Regions from separate parts of the Sphingomonas taxi genome, predicted to be linked through region 2. Evidence: riboswitches for the same ligand, from Rfam matches in the RefSeq annotation. Region 2 holds a riboswitch; each other region holds the start of a gene.

Region 1 (6,261 bases), 1.5 Mb from region 2:
AAGGTGGCGAGATCGGGATGCGCCTCGAAGAAATTGCGCTCGCCCGTCTCCCATTTGCCTTTGACGTACTGGAGGATCGCGACCTTCAGCCCCCAGCCGATGCTGCGGATCGCCATGCCGAAGGCGGACGACGACTTGCCCTTGCCGTTGCCGGTGTGAACGATCAGCAGCCCGCGTTCGAGCGTGCGGCGCGCCTGCATCTTCTCGCGCGCCGCGGCGACCTTCGCCATGCGGGCGTTGTGGCGGGCATAGTCGTCGGTCATGAGCGATACTCCTCGAGGGCCGCGGCGAGGCGGGTGAGCGCGGTCGCACCGCGCGGCAGGCCGATCCGCAACCGGTCGGTCCGATCGGCGAAGGGGCGGGTCAGGATAGCATGATGCGCGAGCGTCCCGAACAGTCGGGCGGCATCGTCGCAGGCGACCAGCCGGAACAACGGCGCGCTGCCGGCCAGCGCCAGCCCGGCTTCGTGCAGCACCGTGTCGAGCAGCGCGCCCGTCTCGACGATGCGGCTCGCCTGCGCACGCCGCCACGCGATATCGCGATAGGCGGCGGTGCCGATCGCCACCGCCGGCGACGACACCGGCCAGTCGCCGAGCATCGCGCGCAGCCCGCCGGCGATTCGATCCCCCGCCACCACGAAGCCGAGCCGCAAGCCAGGCAGGCCGTAGAATTTGCCGAACGAGCGCAGCACGATCAGCCGGTCCGACGCGTGCGGGCACAGACCGGCGGCGGGATCGGCATAGGCTTCGTCGAGCACCAGCGTCATCGGCGCGGCCAGCAGATCCACCGGGCCGGCGAGGCGCCCGTCGGGATTGGCCGGGCTCGCCAGCACGAACAGGTCATGGTCGCCCGGCCCCTCCGCCACCAATTCCGCCCCCGGCCATGCCGCGCGATGGCCGGCATAGCCGGGATGGCGTACCGCCGGCGCGCGCGCGCCGATCAGCGGTGCGAGCAGCCGCATCGCCAGATCGGTCCCCGGCACAGCGACGACCTGCGCGGGGTCGGCGACGCCGAACGCCCGCGCCGCCGCCGCCTCCAGCGCCGCGATCTCCGCCGGCTCGGGCAGACGATCGAGCCCCGCCAGCGTGTCGACCGGCCAAGACCATGGCGCGATGCCGGTCGACAGGTCGATCCAGTCCGCGCCGCCGAACGCCGCGCGCGCCGCCGCCACCCGCCCGCCATGGGCGCAGAAGGTGGCCCAGGGATGGGGGACAGGAGCGCGCGGTTCGATCATCAATAGGTCAGGCGGACGCCGCCGAAGGCGCCGCGCCCCGGCTGGCCGTATTGCAGGATCGTCTGATAACGCTGGTCGAACGCATTCTCGATCCGGCCATAGACCTCGACATGATCGACGATCGGGAAGGACGCGCGCAGGTCGGTGACGACATAGCCGTCGAGCCGCTGCGAATTGGATGCGTTGTTGAAACTGTCCCCCACCGCGGTGACGGTCGCGCCGGTGGTCAGCCCGAACGGCCAGCGATAGTCGGCGTTCACCGATACGCTGTTGTCCGGCCGCCGGGCGAGATCGCGGCCGGCATTGGCGGTGCCGGTCGAGCGGTTCTTGGCGTCGAGATAGGTATAGGCGGCACTGACCGTCAGCGCCTCGACCGGGCGGAGCGTCAGCGCGAATTCCACGCCCTGCGCCCGTGCCCGCGCGACATTGTCATAGGTGCCGAACGGCCGGTCGGCGCAAATCCCCACGGACGTGTCGCAGGACACGAAATTGATGAGGTCGAACGAGGTGCGGCGGAAATAGGTCACGCTCGCCTCGACCGCGCCGTCGAGCGCCTTTTGCGCCACGCCCGCGTCCCAGCCGCGCGAGCGTTCGGGGTTGAGCCGCGCATTCCCATATTCGCTCTGCAACTGATACAGGGTCGGCGCCTTGAACCCCTCGGAATAGCTCGCGCGGAACGCGGTCGCGCCATCGTTGGGTGAATAGACGCCGCTGGCCGAGACGGTCGTCGCTCCGCCGAAGATATTGTGGTCGTCGTGGCGCACGCCGCCGGTCGCGGTCAGTCCGGCGATCGGCGTCATTGCGAGCTGGCCGTAGACGCTGAAGATCCGCGCCCGCCCCCGGGTCGCCGGTCCGCCGTAGCTCGCCGTCGTGAAGCGCGACACCTCGCGCTCCGCGCCGAAGGTGGCGAACACCGCGGAACCAAGATCGGCGACGCCCTGATATTCGATCCGGTCGTTGCGCCCCTTGCCGGCGAACGTCTCGGTCGGCGTGCCGTCGGGATCGTAATTGTGCCGGTCGGTATCGGTGTGCGCATAGCCGAAGCGGTTGCGGAACCGGCCGTCGAACAGCGCCGCATTGAGTCCGGCATAGCCCGTCCATTGCTCGCTCGTGCCATATTCGCGCGTATCGCCAAAGGCGAAGGTCGGCGGCGGGAAGCCGTCGATATCGGTGCGGCCGTTGGAATAGAAACCGCGCACATCGACCGAGACGGTCGGCGCCAGCGCGATGCCGAGGCTGCCGTTGGCGGCATAATTGCGGTAACCGTCGCGCTCCGTGCCGGGGGCATAGGCCGAGATGCCCTCGGTGGTGTAATAGCCGCCGCCCAGGCTCGCCGACACCGGCCCCATCTTGCCAGAGACGTTGGCGAAGCCCTGCCCGGTCTCGTGCCAGCCGCCCTCGACGCGCGCGTTGACCGCGACCTGCTCGGTCGGCTGACGGGTGATGAGGTTGACGACGCCGCCGATCGCCTGACTGCCCCACAGCACCGATTGTGCGCCGCGCAGCACCTCGATCCGCGCGATATTGCCGATCAGCAACCCGCCGAAGTCGAAGCCGCCGCCCGGCGACGAGGGATCGTTGAGCTTGATCCCGTCGATCAGCGCGACGGTCTGATCGCTCTCCGCGCCGCGGATGTTGACCGAGGTCGCGGTGCCGACGCCGCCGTTGCGCGTCACGCTGACGCCCGGCGTCTGGCGCAGCAGGTCGGCGACGACCACCGCCTGCCGCTGGGTGATCGTCGCGGTGTCGAGGACGGTCACCGCCTGGCCGACGGTGGAAGCGGGTCGCGCCTCGCGATTGGCGGTGACGAGGATGTCGCTGCCGGCGTCGGCGACCTGCTCAAGGCCGCTGGTCGATTGCGCGGTCTGGGCGAAGGCAGGTGTCGCGGCCGCGATGCACGGCAGCAGGATGAGACAGGCGTAGTTCTTCACGATGGTTTCCCCCTCGTTGCAACAACGGGAGCACGCACCGCGATTTCGCCGGAACCGGTCTGTCCGCCGCGCAACGCCCCCAACATCGTCGTCTCGCGAGGAAATCCTCGATCGTGCCGGCACACCCCGTCCGGACGAAGGACAACCGCGACGGGCAGGTCTCCTGGCTCGCGGGTCGTCGCCCTGCCCGGCCTTCCCGGATCGGGATGATCCAGTGGCGCGCGGGGAGCAGGGCTCGCCGGTCACAGTTGCGGGGGCAGCCCCGGCCGGCGAGCCTCAAGGCTCGCTTCCGGGTTCCCTTTTCATCCCATCTCTGGGAACCTGTCGCATTGGCGCCCCTAGAACCCCGCGGAGACGAAGGCAAGATGATCGCAGCCAAGACGCTGTTCCTGGGCGGTGCCCGCTCGGGCAAAAGCCGGCTGGCGCAGGCCGCCGCCGAGCGCTGCGCCGGCCCGCTCCATTATCTCGCCACGGCCGAGGCGTGGGACGGCGAGATGACCGACCGGATCGCCCGCCACCGCGCCGACCGCGACACGCGCTGGACGACCGTCGAATGCCCGCTCGCGCTGCCCGAGGCGATCGCCGCAATCGAGGATGGCGCGATCCTGATCGACTGCCTGACGCTCTGGCTGACCAACGTGATGCTCGGCGAGCACGACGTGGCGGCGCGGTCGGACGCCCTGCTCGCCGCGCTCGCCGCAACCCCGCTGCCGCTGTTCGTCGTCAGCAACGAGGTCGGCCTCGGCATCGTCCCCGACCATCCGCTCGGCCGCGCCTTCCGCGACGCCGCGGGCCGGCTCAACCAGCAGGTCGCCACCGCGATGCGCCAGGTCTATTTCGTCGCCGCCGGCATGGTGCTGCCGTTGCAGCCGTTTCCGGGGAGGGATTGATCCGCCCCTGACCCGTTCGTGCTGAGCCTGTCGAAGCACGGTGAGACCCACCTGCCCTTCGACGAGCTCAGGGCGAACGGTCGCCCCCCTCTTTCACCCCACCAGCAACCGATATCCCACGCCCAGTTCGTTGGCGATCACGCTCCCGGTCGCGTTCGGCTCTTCCAGCTTCAGGCGCAGGTTGCGCACGACGATGCGCAGATATTCCACCCGCGGATCGTCGTCGCCGCCCCACGCCGCCGCAAGGATTCGCTGGTGCGTCACCACCCGCCCGGGGTGGCGGGCAAGCACCGCGAGCACGTCATGCTCCTTGCGCGTCAGGTGGAACGCCTCGCCGCCGCGCCGGACGAGGCGCTGGTCGAGGTCGATCTCCAGCCCGTCGCGGCGGATCACGCTCGCCGCCGCCGCATCGATGCCGCGGTGGCGCAGCGCCGCGCGCAGCCGAGCAAGCAATTCCTCGCCGTCGAACGGCTTGGTGACGTAATCCTCGGCGCCGAGATCGAGTGCGGCGACCTTCTGATCGGTCGCGTCGCGCGCCGAGACGACGAGGATCACCGCATCGCCCGCCCGGCGGATCAGCGGCACCAGTTCGAGCCCGTCGCGATCGGGCAGACCGAGGTCGAGCAGCACCGCGTCGGGCGTCTCGGCGGCGACCGCGGCCAGCGCCTCGCGGCCGTTGATCGCCTCGACCACCGCATAGCCGGCGCGTTCGAGCGTGTTGCGCAGCAGCCGGCGGATCGGCTGTTCGTCGTCCACCACCAGGATCTTGGCCGCCATCAGTCGCCTTCCTCCACCATGTCGCGCACGATCAATGCCGCCGGAAAGGACAGGCCGAAGCGCGCGCCCGGCCGGTCCTGCCGGTTCGCGGCCTCGACGCCGATGCCCATCGCCGCGGCGAACGCCTTGACGATCGCCAGCCCCAGGCCGGTGCCGCCGATCGCGCGATCCGAACCGGCGAAGCGGCGGAAGGTGTCGAACACCTCCGCCTCACGCCCCGGCGGCAGGCCCGGCCCCTCGTCCTCGACCGACAGCAGGATGACGCCGTAGCGATGGCGCGCCTCGACGCGGATCGGCGTGCCGGGATCGGCATAGCGGCCGGCATTGTCGAGCAGGTTGAGCAGGCAATGGTGGAGCAATTGCTGGTCGGCGCGGACCAGCGGCAGGTCTGGCGGCACGTCGAGCTGCACGGCATGTCCGTCCAGCGCACGGCGGGCGTCATGCGCCGCGCCGGCGACCGCATCGGCGAGGTCGACCGCCTCCATGCGCAGCGTCAGCGCCCCCGCCTCGACCCGCGCCATGTCGAGCAGGTTGGCGACGAAGCGATGCAGCCGCGCCGCCTCGCCCTCGATCGTCGCGATCAGGTCGGGGGTGGCGCCATGGTGCAGCTGCGCCGCCGCCGCGATCACCGCGGTCAGCGGCGTGCGCAGATCGTGGCTGACCGACGACAGCAGCGCGGTGCGCAACCGCTCGCGCTCGCGCATCGCGCCGAGGTCGCGCGTCTCGATCTCCAGCCGCAGCCGTTCGAACGCCAAAGTCGCCTGTTCGATCAGGTTCAGGAACAGCGGGATCTGGTCGGGGCGCAGCGGATCGCCGCCCGCCTCGTTGGCGAGGCCGAGCACGCCGAGCGTCCGCTCGCCGGTCACCAGCGGCTGGAAGAACCATTGCGAGGCGGCGAGCGTCGCCGAACCGCGCCCGGCGGGCGCGCCGCCGTCATAGGCCCATTGCGCCGCCGCCATCTCCATCGTCTCGAGCCGATAGTCGCTGCCGTTCGCCGCCTGCACCGCCAGCCCCGCCCCCTCGGCGACGAGCATCACCGTGTGCAACCCGAACAATTGCCCGACCTCGTCGCAGATTGCCTGCGCCACCGCGACGGGATCGTTCAGCCGGGTGAGCTGGCGCAGGAAGCCGGCGAGCGCCGCATTGGTCCGCGCGCTCGCCGCGGCGATGTCCGCCTGCGCGCGCACCCGCGCCGTCAGATGGCTGGTCGCGATCGCGATGCCGAGCAGCACCAGCACCGACACGACGTTTTCGGGATTACTGATCGTCAGCGTGCCGGTCGGCGGCAGGAAGAAGAAATTATAGGCGATGCTCGACGCGAGCCCGGCGAACAGCCCGGTCCACAGGCCGAACAGGCTTGCCGCCATCATCACCGGCAGCAGATAGAGCAAGGCGACGTTGCCGAGGTCGAGGATGTGGAACAGCGCGC
Region 2 (6,261 bases):
CGTGCGCAAGATCAGCTTCGGCGAGGGCGTCGAGCGCGTCTTCCCGCTGTATTCGCCGAACATCGACTCGATCGACGTCGTCCGCAAGGGCGCCGTGCGTCGTGCGAAGCTCTATTATCTGCGTGGCCGCACCGGCAAGTCGGCGCGTATCGCCGAGCGTCGCGACACGCGTCCCGCCAAGGGCAGCGTCGCCGCGGAGTGATCCGCCGCTACCGGTGACAGACAGGGCGCGGGAGGCTTCCTCCCGCGCCCTTTTTACGTCAGCCGTTGGCGGTGGTCTGCGGCCGCAGCATCGCCTTGACCGGGGCGATCGCACGGCGCTTGGCGAGCAGCAGCCAGCGCACCGGCGCCATCGCATGGACCGGCTGCGCCGACAGCGCCAGCACCACCAGCACCGCGCCGATCGACGCGCCCGTCAGCAGGTGGACCCAGCGTTCGCCGGTCAGCGGCGCGCCGCAATGGAGCAGCGCGACCGCGAGCAACGCCGATGCCACGATACGGAGCAGGCGGACGTCGCCGCGCCCGTTCGTCCCGGCCTCCCGCCGGAAGCGGAACGAGGCGCCGGCGAACAGCAGCCAGGCGGTGGCGGAGAGCAGGATGGTCTCAGGCATGGATCGTCTCGGCTTGGCGGGTGCGGCGGGGGACCTGACGCGGCGGTTTGCCGGCGCGCCAGCTCGCGACGCCGAGCAGCAGCGCGATGGCGAGCATCGCGAGGTCGAAGGCGGCGAACAGCGAGTCGCCGGCGAGTAGCGAGCCGGGCAGACCGCGGCTGGTGGTGATCGCGTCGGCAATTGGGATCGCGAGGAAGACCAGCGCCGCAAGAGCGAAGCCCTCGGGCCAGGCGCGGCGGGCTGGGCGGACGAACTGGCCGACCGCCACCGCCGCCCAGGTCCAGAACATCGCCTTGACCTCCCAATCGGCCCGCGCGGCCATATCGGCTGGAATCAAGCGGTTGGCGAGCAGGAACGCGGCCATGCCGATCGGCAGGCCGACGATCGTGGCGATGTTGAGCCGCTCGACCAGCTTCAGGCCGAAGAACGGCCTGGCGTTCGGCCGACGCCGCGCCGCGGTCCACAGCAACAGGCCCGTACCGACCATCGCCGCGCCGGTCAGGCCGAGCCCGAACAGCGTCCAGCGCAGTGCCGGCCCGGCGAATTGCGCGACGTGCAGCCCGAGCATCACCCCGACGGTGGCGAGCGCCGGCCCGGGATCGCCAGCCTGTGCGATCAACTCGCCCGTGCTGCCCGCATAGGTCAGCGAGGGGCCGCGGGCGTTGAGCGAGGCGCGGGGCGTTCGATAGACGGTGACGGTGGCGGCGGCATCATTGGGGTTGCTGACGACGATCCGTGCTGCCGGCGCGCCCCAGCGGCGCTCGGCATCGGCGACGAGCGGCGCAACGGCGACCAGCGGCGCGGCGCGCCCGGTGGCGGGCTGTTCCGCCGGTATGCCGTAAGCGGCGTTATAGAAGTCTTCGGGCTTGGCGTAATTGGCGGTGACCGGCCACGGCATGTACATCGCGATCAGCGTGATGATGCCGGTGTAGGTGATGACCGCATGATAGGGCAGGGCCAGCACGGCGGAGACGTTGTGCGCGTCGAGCCAGCTGCGCTGCCCCTTGTTCCAGCGCAGGGTGAAGAAGTCCGCGAAGATGCGCTTGTGCGTCACCACGCCCGAAATGATCGCGCCAAGCATGAACAGCCCGCACAGGCCGGCGAGGAAGCGCCCCCAGGGGTAAGGCAATTGCAGCTGGAAGTGGAAGCGGTAGAAATGCTCGCCGCCGCGGGTGTCGCGCCCCTCAACGGGCCGGCCGGTGGCGCCGTCGAGCACGAGTTCCTCGCGGCGACGCGGCTTGGCGACCGCCTTGGCGTTGGGCTGGGCGTAGACGCGGGTGACGACGTCGCGCTCGTTGGGCAGCAGGATGTACCAGGCCGCATCGTCGGCGCCGACGGTTTGCAGATAGGCGACCGCGCTGCGTGCGGCGGTGGCGGCCGGGACCGGGGCCGCCGCGATCTCGGGCTGCATCCAGCGGGTGATCTCCGGGCGGAAATAGCTCGCGGTGCCGGTCAGGAACATCGCGAACAGGATCCAGCCGGCGACGAGCCCGAGCCAGCCGTGGATCCACGCCATATTCTGCCGCAGATTGCCGTTCACGGCCGCAACCCGAGCAGCCAGACCAGCGCGCCGCCGCCGATCGCCAGACCCCATATCCAGGCGGCGACCCGGCCGAGTCGGGGTTCGTGGAAGCACCACAGCCCGATGAGCGCGTAGAGCAGGACGGAGAGGATCATGCCGAGCGCGGTCGCCTCGGCCCGGTCGATCGGCAGCAGCCGGGCAAGGAGCGTGGCGAGCGCCGCCGCGGCGGCGTAACCACCGACCAATGCGGTGAAGCAGCGCGCGACCATCGACCAGCGCGCCGTCGCGGCCGGCGTCGGGGTCGGGCAGGGCGGGCTCGCCTGCATCAGCATCGGGGGGTCGTCGGAGCGGCCATGGCGGCCTCTATAGACGGTCTTGCGAACGCCTATCAATAGCGAAGTTTCGCCATCCGAGAATGTGGCCGAATTGCGGCAACATGGACAAGATGGACACCTGAACGGAAACGATGCAGTCCTATCGTTTCCGTTTTTGATGTCATAACTGCCCGAACGGTCGCTACGATGAGAAAGACCGTCTGCGCGTAGCAGGCCGACGTTGTGTAGGACAGCATCCTACGGTCAGGAGTCATCGGACATCCGGCAGCGATCTTGCGGATCGGCAAACCTCCAGCTACGTCTCCTCGTCCGAACGATGGTATCATCGGTCGGGCAATGATCGCGCTGGTGTCCCGGGAGGGACTTAAAAGGGAACGCGGTGAGGGAGTTATTCTCCCGATGCCGAGGCTGTCCCTGCAACTGTAAGCGGCGAGCGAGACGTACATCGCGCCCTTTTCGACAGGGCGCAGCCACTGGATCGACGCCGCATCGGCAAGATCTGGGAAGGCCGTATGTCGAGCGACGACCCGTGAGCCAGGAGACCTGCCAGCGTCTGGTCGCTCTTGCTTTGGTCCAGGGGATGGTCGGGGCACGGTTCTTCCGTCTGAGCGACGAACGAGCGGCGGGGGTCGCATCGGTTCGTGTCGCGGGTGCTTGCGTCCGCCTGCCGACGCGCGCCGACCGTTCGCAGCGGACGCCCCCGTCCGATGTCGCTTGGCGCGCGGGAACGGACATGAAGATTTTGGAATTACGGGCGGCATGGCTTGGCTATGTCGCGTTCGCCACGGTGTGCGGCACGACGCCGGCACGGGCACAGGAGCAAGATGGCGCGGTTGCCTCGACCGACGCTGCGGAGAACGACCTCGTCGTGTTCGGTCGCGGCGAGGCGAAGATCGGCGTCGCGCATGCGGCGAGCGAGGGCACGGTTGCCGGTGCCGATCTGCTGGTTCGACCCTTGCTGCGCGTCGCGGAACTGCTGGAGGCGATCCCCGGCATGGTTGCCGCGCAGCATTCGGGCAGCGGCAAGGCCAACCAGTATTTTCTGCGCGGGTTCAACCTCGATCACGGGTCGGACTTCACCACCGCCATCGATGGGGTGCAGATGAACCTGCGTACCCATGGCCACGGCCAGGGCTATCTCGACCTCAACGGCCTGATCCCCGAGACCGTCGCGCGCGAGGATTTCCGCAAAGGCCCGTACCGGGCCGACGGTGGCGACTTCGCGCTCGCCGGCGCGGCCTACATGACCACGATCGACGGCTTCGCCCGGCCGTGGTTGTCGGTCGAGGGTGGATCGTATGGCTATGGCCGGATCGCGGCGGGTGGGACCATCGACGATGTGGGTGCCGGCAAGCTCACGCTGGTCGCGCAGGCCAAAGTCTATGACGGCCCTTGGCAGGAGCCCGAACATCTGCGCCATGCCTCGGGCTTCGCGAAGTATATCGCTCCGGCCGGCGCAGGTCGGATAGAGACATCGCTCAACGCCTATCGGGCGACCTGGCGTCCGACCGAACAAATACCCGAACGGATCATCGGCACGCCGGGCTGCAAGGACGTGTTCTGCTCACCCGATCCGACCGCGCGCGGCGAGACGACGCGGCTCATTGGCAACATCGCGGTCCGCCAGCCCGACTGGCGCGCCAACGTTTACGGTCAGTTCTATGATTGGTCGATGTATTCGAACCCGACCTACACAGACCCCGACGGGACCAGCGCACAAATCCGCCAATTCGACACACGCTGGATCATCGGCGGGCGGGGTGAGAAACGCTGGACGGTCGCACCCACGCTCGGGGTCGCGCTCGGTACCGAGGCGCGCTACGATCATATTGGCAGCGTCGGTGTCTATCGCACCAGTGCGCGGACGTTCCTGTCGTCGCTGGGCCGCTATCATGTCGAAGAGGCGTCGGCAGCGCTCTACGGCGAAGCGAGTTGGGCACCGGTTCCGGGGCTGCGGCTGATCGGCGGGGTCCGCGGTGACTATTACCGGTACGTCGTTCGCGCGCGGGATCAGGCAGCGGTGGTCGCCGGCGAGGGCAATGGCGACGATGCGATCCTGTCACCCAAGGCGTCGATCGCCTATTCTCCAGCCGCCAGTTTGGAATTCTACGGCAACTGGGGCCGTGGATTTCACTCCAACGACGTGCGCGGGGCAGTGAACGTCGAAACACCAGTGCCCGTGCTGGTTCGCGGCAGCGGACGTGAAGTCGGTGTCCGGTGGCAATTGCCGAGCGTCACGCTGACCGCGACCTATTGGTGGCTCGACGTCGCCAGCGAATTGCGCTTCGTCGGCGACTCCAATGCCGTCGAGCCGACCGGCGCGAGCCAGCGTCGCGGCTATGAGCTGGTGGCATTCTGGCGGCCTCGGCCGTGGCTCGCGATCGACGGGAACTACACGGCGAGCCGGTCGCGCTATGACAATGGCGATCGCATTCCCAACGCATTCGAAAATGCCGCATCCGCCGGGATGGCATTGGTGCTCGACGCGTGGGAGGCGAGTGTGAGAGTCCGTCACCTCGGGCCTTATCCTCTGGTCGAGGACAATAGCGTCCGCGATCCCGGCAGCACCGTCGCCAACGTCCGCGCCGCCCGCAAGTTTGGGCGGTTCGAACTGTACGGCGAGGTGCTCAATCTCTTCGACAGCCGCGACAAAGACATCGCTTATTTTTACGGGTCGTACGTTCCCGCATTCGATACCTCGGGACCAGCCGATGGCCGATTGAGCCGCGTCGTCGAGCCACGCACATTGCGCCTGGGGGCACGCGTCAATCTCTAGGATCGGTAGGCCATGGGTTGGCGGGAAAGGTGGGGCGACCAGCATCGCCTGCTAATCCCGGCTGCACCGGACGAAAAAGGCCGCCGGATCGTCTCCGGCGGCCCCTTCGCAATCGCAATCGTCGCCGGCGTTACTGGTCGAGGAAGCTGCGCATCTTGCGGCTGCGGCTCGGGTGCTTGAGCTTGCGCAGCGCCTTCGCCTCGATCTGGCGGATGCGTTCGCGCGTCACGCTGAACTGCTGGCCGACTTCCTCCAGCGTATGGTCGGTGTTCATGCCGATGCCGAAGCGCATGCGCAGCACGCGCTCCTCGCGCGGCGTCAGGCTGGCGAGGACGCGGGTGACCGTCTCCTTGAGATTCGCCTGGATCGCCGCATCGACCGGGATCACCGCATTCTTGTCCTCGATGAAATCGCCGAGGTGCGAATCCTCCTCGTCGCCGATCGGCGTTTCGAGGCTGATCGGCTCCTTGGCGATCTTCATCACCTTGCGCACCTTCTCGAGCGGCATCGACAGCCGTTCGGCCATCTCCTCCGGCGTCGGCTCGCGGCCCTGCTCGTGGAGGAACTGGCGGCTGGTGCGGACCAGCTTGTTGATCGTCTCGATCATATGCACCGGGATGCGGATCGTGCGCGCCTGATCGGCGATCGAACGGGTGATCGCCTGCCGGATCCACCAGGTCGCATAGGTGCTGAACTTGTAACCGCGGCGATATTCGAACTTATCGACCGCCTTCATCAGGCCGATATTGCCCTCCTGGATAAGATCCAGGAATTGCAGCCCGCGGTTGGTGTATTTCTTGGCGATCGAGATGACGAGCCGCAGATTGGCCTCGACCATCTCCTTCTTGGCGATGCGCGCCTCGCGCTCCGCCTTCTGCACCATGTTGACGATGCGGCGGAATTCGGTGAGCGCCATGCCGGTCTGCTGCGAGATCTCGCTGATCTCGCCGCGGATGCGGTCGACCGCATCGGCCTCGTTGGTGGCGAAGGCGGTCCATTTCTTGTCGAGCTTGCCGA
Region 3 (6,261 bases), 1.7 Mb from region 2:
GCGCCAGCGCCTCGACCTGTTGCAGGCCATAGGACCAATAGGACCGCCCGCCGATCAGCCGAATCAGGATGCCCTTCGCGCCCGCCAGCGTCCGCTCGACATAGGTGTCGACCGACAGGGGATGCGCGAGATCAGCGAGGTTGGCGAGCCGCAGCGACGGCAACGGCACGCCGCCGCCGCGCGCGGCATGCCAGCCCGCGGCGAATGCGCCGAGGTCGCTGTCGGAGAAGGACAGGACGACGAGATCCGCCGGCCGCTGGCCGAGATCGCGCGGCGTCGCGGTCTCCTCCAGGCCGTGGCTCTCGCGGAAGACGACGTGCATCGTGGGGGCTCAGCCGTTCAGCACGGGCCCGATCGTCGCGGGGTCGATCCGGTCGCGCTCGGCGATCACGACCAGCCGGGTAGCGCGCGCCTCGCCCGGCCGCCACGGCCGGTCGTATTGCGTCCGCACCCGCGCGCCGACCGCCTGGACGAGCAGCCGCATCGGCTTGCCGCGCACCGCCGCATAGCCCTTGACGCGCAACACGTCGGACTCGCGCGCGAGCCGTTCGATCCGCGCGACCAGATCGGCGGGATCGTCGATCTCGCCGATTTCGTGGACGAGGCTGTCGAAATCGTCGTGCTCATGCTCGTCCTCGCCGTCATGATGCGAGGGGCGGGCGGCGATGTCGTCCTCGGCGGCGGCATCGAGGCCGAGGATCACAGCCGGATCGATCACGCCGTCGACCAGCTCGACCACCGGCACCGGCCGCGGCGCCTCGGCGGCGATCACCGCGCGGGCGGCGGCGACGCCCTCCGGCCCGGCGAGGTCGGCCTTGGTCAGCAGCACCATGTCGGCACAGGCGAGCTGGTCCTCGAACACCTCCGCCAGCGGCGTCTCGTGGTCGATCCCCGGATCGGCGGCGCGCTGCGCGTCGAGCGCGGCGACATCGGTAGCGAAGCGACCGGCGGCGACCGCCTCGGCGTCGGCCAGCGCGATGACGCCGTCGACGGTGATGCGCGAGCGGATCGCCGGCCAGTCGAACGCCTTCAGCAACGGCTTGGGCAGCGCGAGCCCGGAGGTTTCGATGAGGATATGGTCGGGGCGCGGGTCGAGCGCGAGCAAGGTCTCCACCGTCGGGATGAAATCGTCGGCGACGGTGCAGCAGATGCAGCCATTGGCCAGCTCGACGACATTCTCCGCCGGGCAATCGGGGATCGCGCAGCCCTTCAGGATGTCGCCGTCGACACCCAAGGTGCCGAATTCGTTGACCACCACCGCGAGCCGGCGGCCGTTGGCGTTGCGGATCAGATGGCTGATCAGCGTCGTCTTGCCGGCGCCAAGGAAGCCGGTGACAATGGTGACGGGGATCTTGGCGAGCTGTGGATCGGCCACGGATGTTCCTTCGCGAGCGCCGCGACGACGAGAACACGGTGGGGCCACATATCGCCGATGCGCGAGCGACGGACGGGCGCTTCGCATGTCGCCCGCGCCACGCACCGATGCGGGCCAACCGCATGGGTCTTCGTCGCTCAGACGGAACACCGTGCCCCGGCCATCCCCTGGACCGAAGCAAGAGCGACCCTATCGCCGGCAGGTTTCCTGGCTCGCGGGTCGTCGCTCGGGGCACGGCCTTCCCGGGTCGGGCGAACCCTTGCCAGTGGCCGCCTTCCCGCGGGGGAAGGCATGTGTCCGTCGCTCGCCGCTTACAGTTGCAGGGACAGCCGCGGCATTGGAGCCGAGGCCCCGCACCGCATTCCCATTTACGCCCTCTTGCGAAGGGCACCGACGCGATCATGGCACCGGGAACCGGCGCCGCCGGTCGACTTAGCCGCTACCGCCGGCTTTGCCAATCGCGCAGGCGGGGGCAGACGGCGATCGCTGTGTACGGTTTCGTACATAGCCCGTTTCCGGTCGACTTGCCGCCGTTAACCATTAGAGCCCGTGCGCAGCAGGAAGGGTTCTCCCGATCCTTCGTGTGCAGTTCTCCAGGACTGTCGGAGCCGTCGCCGCATCATGCCGGTGGCGGCTCCACCCCGCCCCGTCAATGCGCCGCGAGGTGCGCGGCCTCATCCTCGATCAGCCGGCTGATCGAGCGTTGCAGCGTATCGTGCGACACCGGCTTTTCGATCACCGTCGATCCCGGCGGGCATTCGCCGCAGCGTTCGGGATAGCCGGTGACGTAGAGGATCGGGATGCGGCGCCCCTTGACGATCCGCTCGACCGCACGAACCCCGGAGCCGTGGACGAGCTTGACGTCGGCGATGATCATGCCCGGCATGCAACGCTGCGCCGCCGCTTCCGCCGCTTCCTGCGTCTCCACGATCTCCGTGCTGCCGGCACCGGCGAGCACCGCGGCGTCGGCGACGAACTGGCCGAACAAATAGGAATCCTCGATGATCAGCACATGGGTCATGACCGCTCCCGGCAGTATCCGGGGGGCGGCAGGCCAGAGGTGGCGACGCCGTCTCCCGAACCGGCTCCTAATGCGTCATGCTGATCTAAGTTCCTGATAGAGGTCATTCTCCGCATGTTCGACGGGCGATGCGTCCGGTCCCCGGCACGGTGCGTTGACGCCGCGCACGAGGAGAGAATGATGACCGACACGACCGACCAGAATGGCCCCGCCGAAAGCTACGGCGACCTGCCGATCCAGCCGACCGGATCGGGTGTCGCCGATCTCGAGATCGCCTATGAGCAGATGAAGCTCGCCGAACAGGCCGAGGCGGATGTCGGTGCGGTCGCGGTGACGCCGACCGATGCCAGCGACGCCGCCGCCGAGAGCGCCGCCCACCCGAGCTGAGCGACGGGACGGCGCTTGCGAGGCAGCGGCGGCACGGTGCCGCAAGGAGAATGACGATCTTCCACCTGATCTTTGCGACGCCGTCCCTGTACGTCATCGTCCGTTGGCTGCTGCCGCTGTCCCTGCCGCTTTGGGCGAAGGGCGGCGTCGCGGTGACGCTGCTCGCCGCCTCGCAATATCATTTATGGAGCCGCCTCTCGTCGGGATCGGTGTTCGCGCCGGAATTCCCGCGCGCGATCGTCATCCTGTTCAACTGGGCCTTCGGCGCCATCCTGTTGCTCGCGCTGCTGCAGATCGTGCTCGATCTCGGCACGCTCGCTACGATGGTGGTGCGGCGCGAGGTGTTGGGGGCGCCCGATGCGGCCCGCTATGGCATCGCCGGCGTCGCGGCGCTGCTCGGCGCGGTCGGCGTTGCCGGGGCGATCCGCGTGCCGCCGGTGCGCGACATCACCGTCGCGGTGCGCGACCTGCCGCCGTCGTTCGACGGCTACCGGCTGGTCCAGCTCACCGACCTGCACATCAGCCGTCTGTTTCCGCAACGCTGGACCCGGGCCGTCGTCGATCGCACCAATGCCGCGGGGGCCGACCTGATCGTCGTCACCGGCGACTTCATCGACGGATCGGTCGACATGCGCCGCGCCGACGTCGCCCCGCTCGCCGGATTGCGCGCGCCCGATGGCGTCTACGCCATTCCCGGCAACCACGAATATTTCTTCGATTACGGCGGCTGGATGCGGCACCTCGCCGGGCTCGGCTTTCGCATGCTGCCGAATGCGCATCGCGTGCTGGCGCGTGGCGGCGACGGGCTGGTGCTCGCCGGCGTCACCGACGCCTCCGCGCCGTCGCATGGCGAGCCCGGCCCCGATCTCGACGCCGCACTGTCGCGCCGCCCGCCGGGCGCGCCGGTCCTCCTGCTCGACCATCAGCCGCGCAATGCGCGTCGGGCGGCGGCGCGCGGGGTCGCGCTGCAATTGTCCGGCCACACGCATGGCGGGATGATCGTCGGGCTCGACCGATTGTTCAGGCCCGCGAACGGCGGCTTCGTGTCGGGCCGGTATGCGGTGGACGGCATGACGCTCTACGTCAGCAACGGCACCGGCTTGTGGCCGGGCTTCGCGCTGCGCCTCGGCCGCCCGCCGGAGATCACCCGGATCACGCTCCGCGCCGCACCGGGCGGAGGCTGAGCTACAGACCGAGCTTGTCGAGCGCGGCGGCGAGTTCGGCGTCGATCGCCGCCGCTTCGCCCTTCGGCGTGAGACGGTTGAGCGCGGTTTGCACGCGGGTCTGCGCGACCTGGAGCGTCTTGTAGCGCACCTCGCGCGTCGCATTGGTCCGCCACGACGGGCTCTCGCCGAGCAACGCCGCCCATTTCGCCTCTTCGACGGCGAGGATCGCCAGCGCCAGCCGCAATCCGTCGCGCCGGCCGCGGGCATAATCGTCGGAAGGGGGCGGGGTCCTCACACCGGGGCCACGCCGTCGGCATTGACCAGATCCGGCCCGACCAACGTGCCGACCAGCCGCACGCGCTTCTCGACCAGATCGACCGGCGTGCGATGGAGTTCCAGCTCGAACCGTCCGCCCGAATCGCGGCGCAGGTAGAAGGCGCCGCCGTCGCGGATCAACGTGCCGGTTTCATCGACCCGGGTTCCGATTGCGATCATAAGGAATTGGGCCTCGTGCTGGGATGCCGGAACAGGCGGCGGGGGAGAGCCGAAGGCTCGATCCCCCGCCCAACCGGTCGGGCCGTTGCCGGTCTTGCCGGCGGCTCCTCTCCTGCCGTTTCTGTTTCGATCCGCCCGGACACGGTAACTGGAACCTGCCGGAGATCGGGACAAAAAGAAAGGCCGATCGAAACGACCGGCCGTAAAAGTTTTTAGGAGAGGATGCCTGAAAGGCACGCTCTTTGTGCAGCGCAGCACCCGATGTCGCAAGTGCAAATGGTAGCGCTCAACATGCAAAGTTTGCAATCGCACGAAGGCGGCGCTCCGGGTCGGTCAGTCGCGCTTCTTGCCTGAGTTGGCGAACAGCACCGCTGCCGCCACCGCCGCGGAGCCGATGCCGACACCGATGATCCGCATCGGCCAATGGCTCTTGGTCGACGGATCGCGCGTGTTCGCGGCGGCATCCTGTTGCGCCTTGGCCGCGGCGGCCGCGGCGAGAATCTCATTGGGCTGATCCGACATATTACTCTCCCTTGCCCCGCTTGTAGCGCGCGCGGAACGCGTTCGCGAACGGGGTCAGTTCCTGGGCTGCAATGGCGCGTCGCAGGTCCGCCATCAAGCATTCGTAGAACCAGATGTTATGCTCGGTCATCAGCATTGCGCCGAGAATCTCGCCGGACCGGACGAGATGATGGATATAGGCCCGGCTCCACGTCGTGCAGGCGGGGCAGGCGCATTCGGCGTCGAGCGGCCCCTGGTCCTCGGCGAATCTGGCGTTGCGCAGGTTGATCGGCCCGTCGCGGGTAAAGGCCTGCCCCGTCCGTCCCGACCGCGTCGGCATGACGCAGTCGAACATGTCGATGCCCCGCTCGACCGCGCCGACGATATCGTCGGGCTTGCCGACCCCCATCAGATAGCGCGGCTGATCCGTCGGCAGCTGCGCGGGCGCGAAGTCGAGGCAGCCGAACATCGCCTCCTGCCCCTCGCCGACCGCGAGGCCGCCGACCGCATAGCCGTCGAAGCCGATGTCGACGAGCGCGTCCGCCGACGCCTTGCGCAGCCCCTCGTCGAGCGCCCCCTGCTGGATGCCGAAGATCGCATTGTTGGCGCCATGATCGCCGCCTGCGTCGAACGCGGCGCGGCTCCGTTTCGCCCAGCGCATCGAGCGCTCCATCGCCGCGGCCTGTACCTCGCGCGTCGAGGTGGTCGGCACCAGTTCGTCGAACGCCATGACGATGTTGGAGCCGAGCAGCCGCTGGATCTCGATCGACCGTTCCGGGCTGAGCAGATGGCGGGTGCCGTCGAGATGCGACTTGAACGACACGCCCTCCTCGGAGCGTTTGGTGAGATCGGCGAGGCTCATCACCTGATAGCCGCCCGAATCGGTGAGGATCGGCCGCTCCCAGCCCATGAAGGCATGCAGCCCGCCGAGCCGCGCCACCCGCTCCGCGCCGGGACGCAGCATCAGGTGATAGGTGTTGCCGAGGATGATGTCGGCGCCGCTCGCCGCGACGTCCGCCGGCTTCATCGCCTTCACCGTCGCGGCGGTGCCGACCGGCATGAAGGCGGGGGTGCGGATCGTGCCGCGCTGCATCCGGATGGAGCCGGTGCGGGCACGGCCGTCGGTGGCGGCGATGGTGAAGGCGAAACGCGGGGACATGATCGTCCCGCTTTGGCGAAGCTGGCACGCGGTGTCGAGCGTCGGGGTGCGATAGCAAGGCGATGGAACGATGGCTGGGCAGGCGGGGACCAGAACGACCTCTGGGATTTCGCGGGTTCGCTCCTTTCGTCACCCCGGATCGAGTCGTTACCTCTCC

Evidence for each region. A riboswitch is a leader RNA that binds a small molecule or an ion and turns the genes downstream of it on or off. The one in region 2 is predicted to bind cobalamin.
Region 1: linked by a shared signal. The riboswitch ahead of MC45_RS17065 (TonB-dependent receptor plug domain-containing protein) and the one ahead of MC45_RS06265 (TonB-dependent receptor) in region 2 are both predicted to bind cobalamin.
Region 3: linked by a shared signal. The riboswitch ahead of cobW (cobalamin biosynthesis protein CobW) and the one ahead of MC45_RS06265 (TonB-dependent receptor) in region 2 are both predicted to bind cobalamin.

The regions. Positions count from the first base shown of each region.
Region 1 is NZ_CP009571.1:3,737,319-3,743,579, reverse strand. It holds gene cobO (cob(I)yrinic acid a,c-diamide adenosyltransferase) at 1-263, opposite strand, end outside; gene MC45_RS17070 (aminotransferase class I/II-fold pyridoxal phosphate-dependent enzyme) at 260-1,234, opposite strand; gene MC45_RS17065 (TonB-dependent receptor plug domain-containing protein) at 1,234-3,165, opposite strand; cobalamin riboswitch at 3,302-3,505, opposite strand; gene cobU (bifunctional adenosylcobinamide kinase/adenosylcobinamide-phosphate guanylyltransferase) at 3,534-4,055, shown strand; gene MC45_RS17055 (response regulator transcription factor) at 4,149-4,832, opposite strand; gene MC45_RS17050 (sensor histidine kinase) at 4,832-6,261, opposite strand, start outside.
Region 2 is NZ_CP009571.1:1,412,649-1,418,909, reverse strand. It holds gene rplS (50S ribosomal protein L19) at 1-202, shown strand, start outside; gene MC45_RS06280 (hypothetical protein) at 261-611, opposite strand; gene MC45_RS06275 (PepSY-associated TM helix domain-containing protein) at 604-2,151, opposite strand; gene MC45_RS06270 (hypothetical protein) at 2,148-2,465, opposite strand; cobalamin riboswitch at 2,798-3,033, shown strand; gene MC45_RS06265 (TonB-dependent receptor) at 3,202-5,244, shown strand; gene rpoD (RNA polymerase sigma factor RpoD) at 5,375-6,261, opposite strand, start outside.
Region 3 is NZ_CP009571.1:3,543,108-3,549,368, forward strand. It holds gene cobN (cobaltochelatase subunit CobN) at 1-322, opposite strand, end outside; gene cobW (cobalamin biosynthesis protein CobW) at 332-1,375, opposite strand; cobalamin riboswitch at 1,556-1,785, opposite strand; gene MC45_RS16215 (response regulator) at 2,025-2,396, opposite strand; gene MC45_RS16220 (hypothetical protein) at 2,577-2,783, shown strand; gene MC45_RS16225 (metallophosphoesterase) at 2,834-3,967, shown strand; gene MC45_RS16230 (hypothetical protein) at 3,969-4,244, opposite strand; gene MC45_RS16235 (DUF5818 domain-containing protein) at 4,241-4,444, opposite strand; gene MC45_RS16240 (hypothetical protein) at 4,778-4,966, opposite strand; gene tgt (tRNA guanosine(34) transglycosylase Tgt) at 4,968-6,104, opposite strand.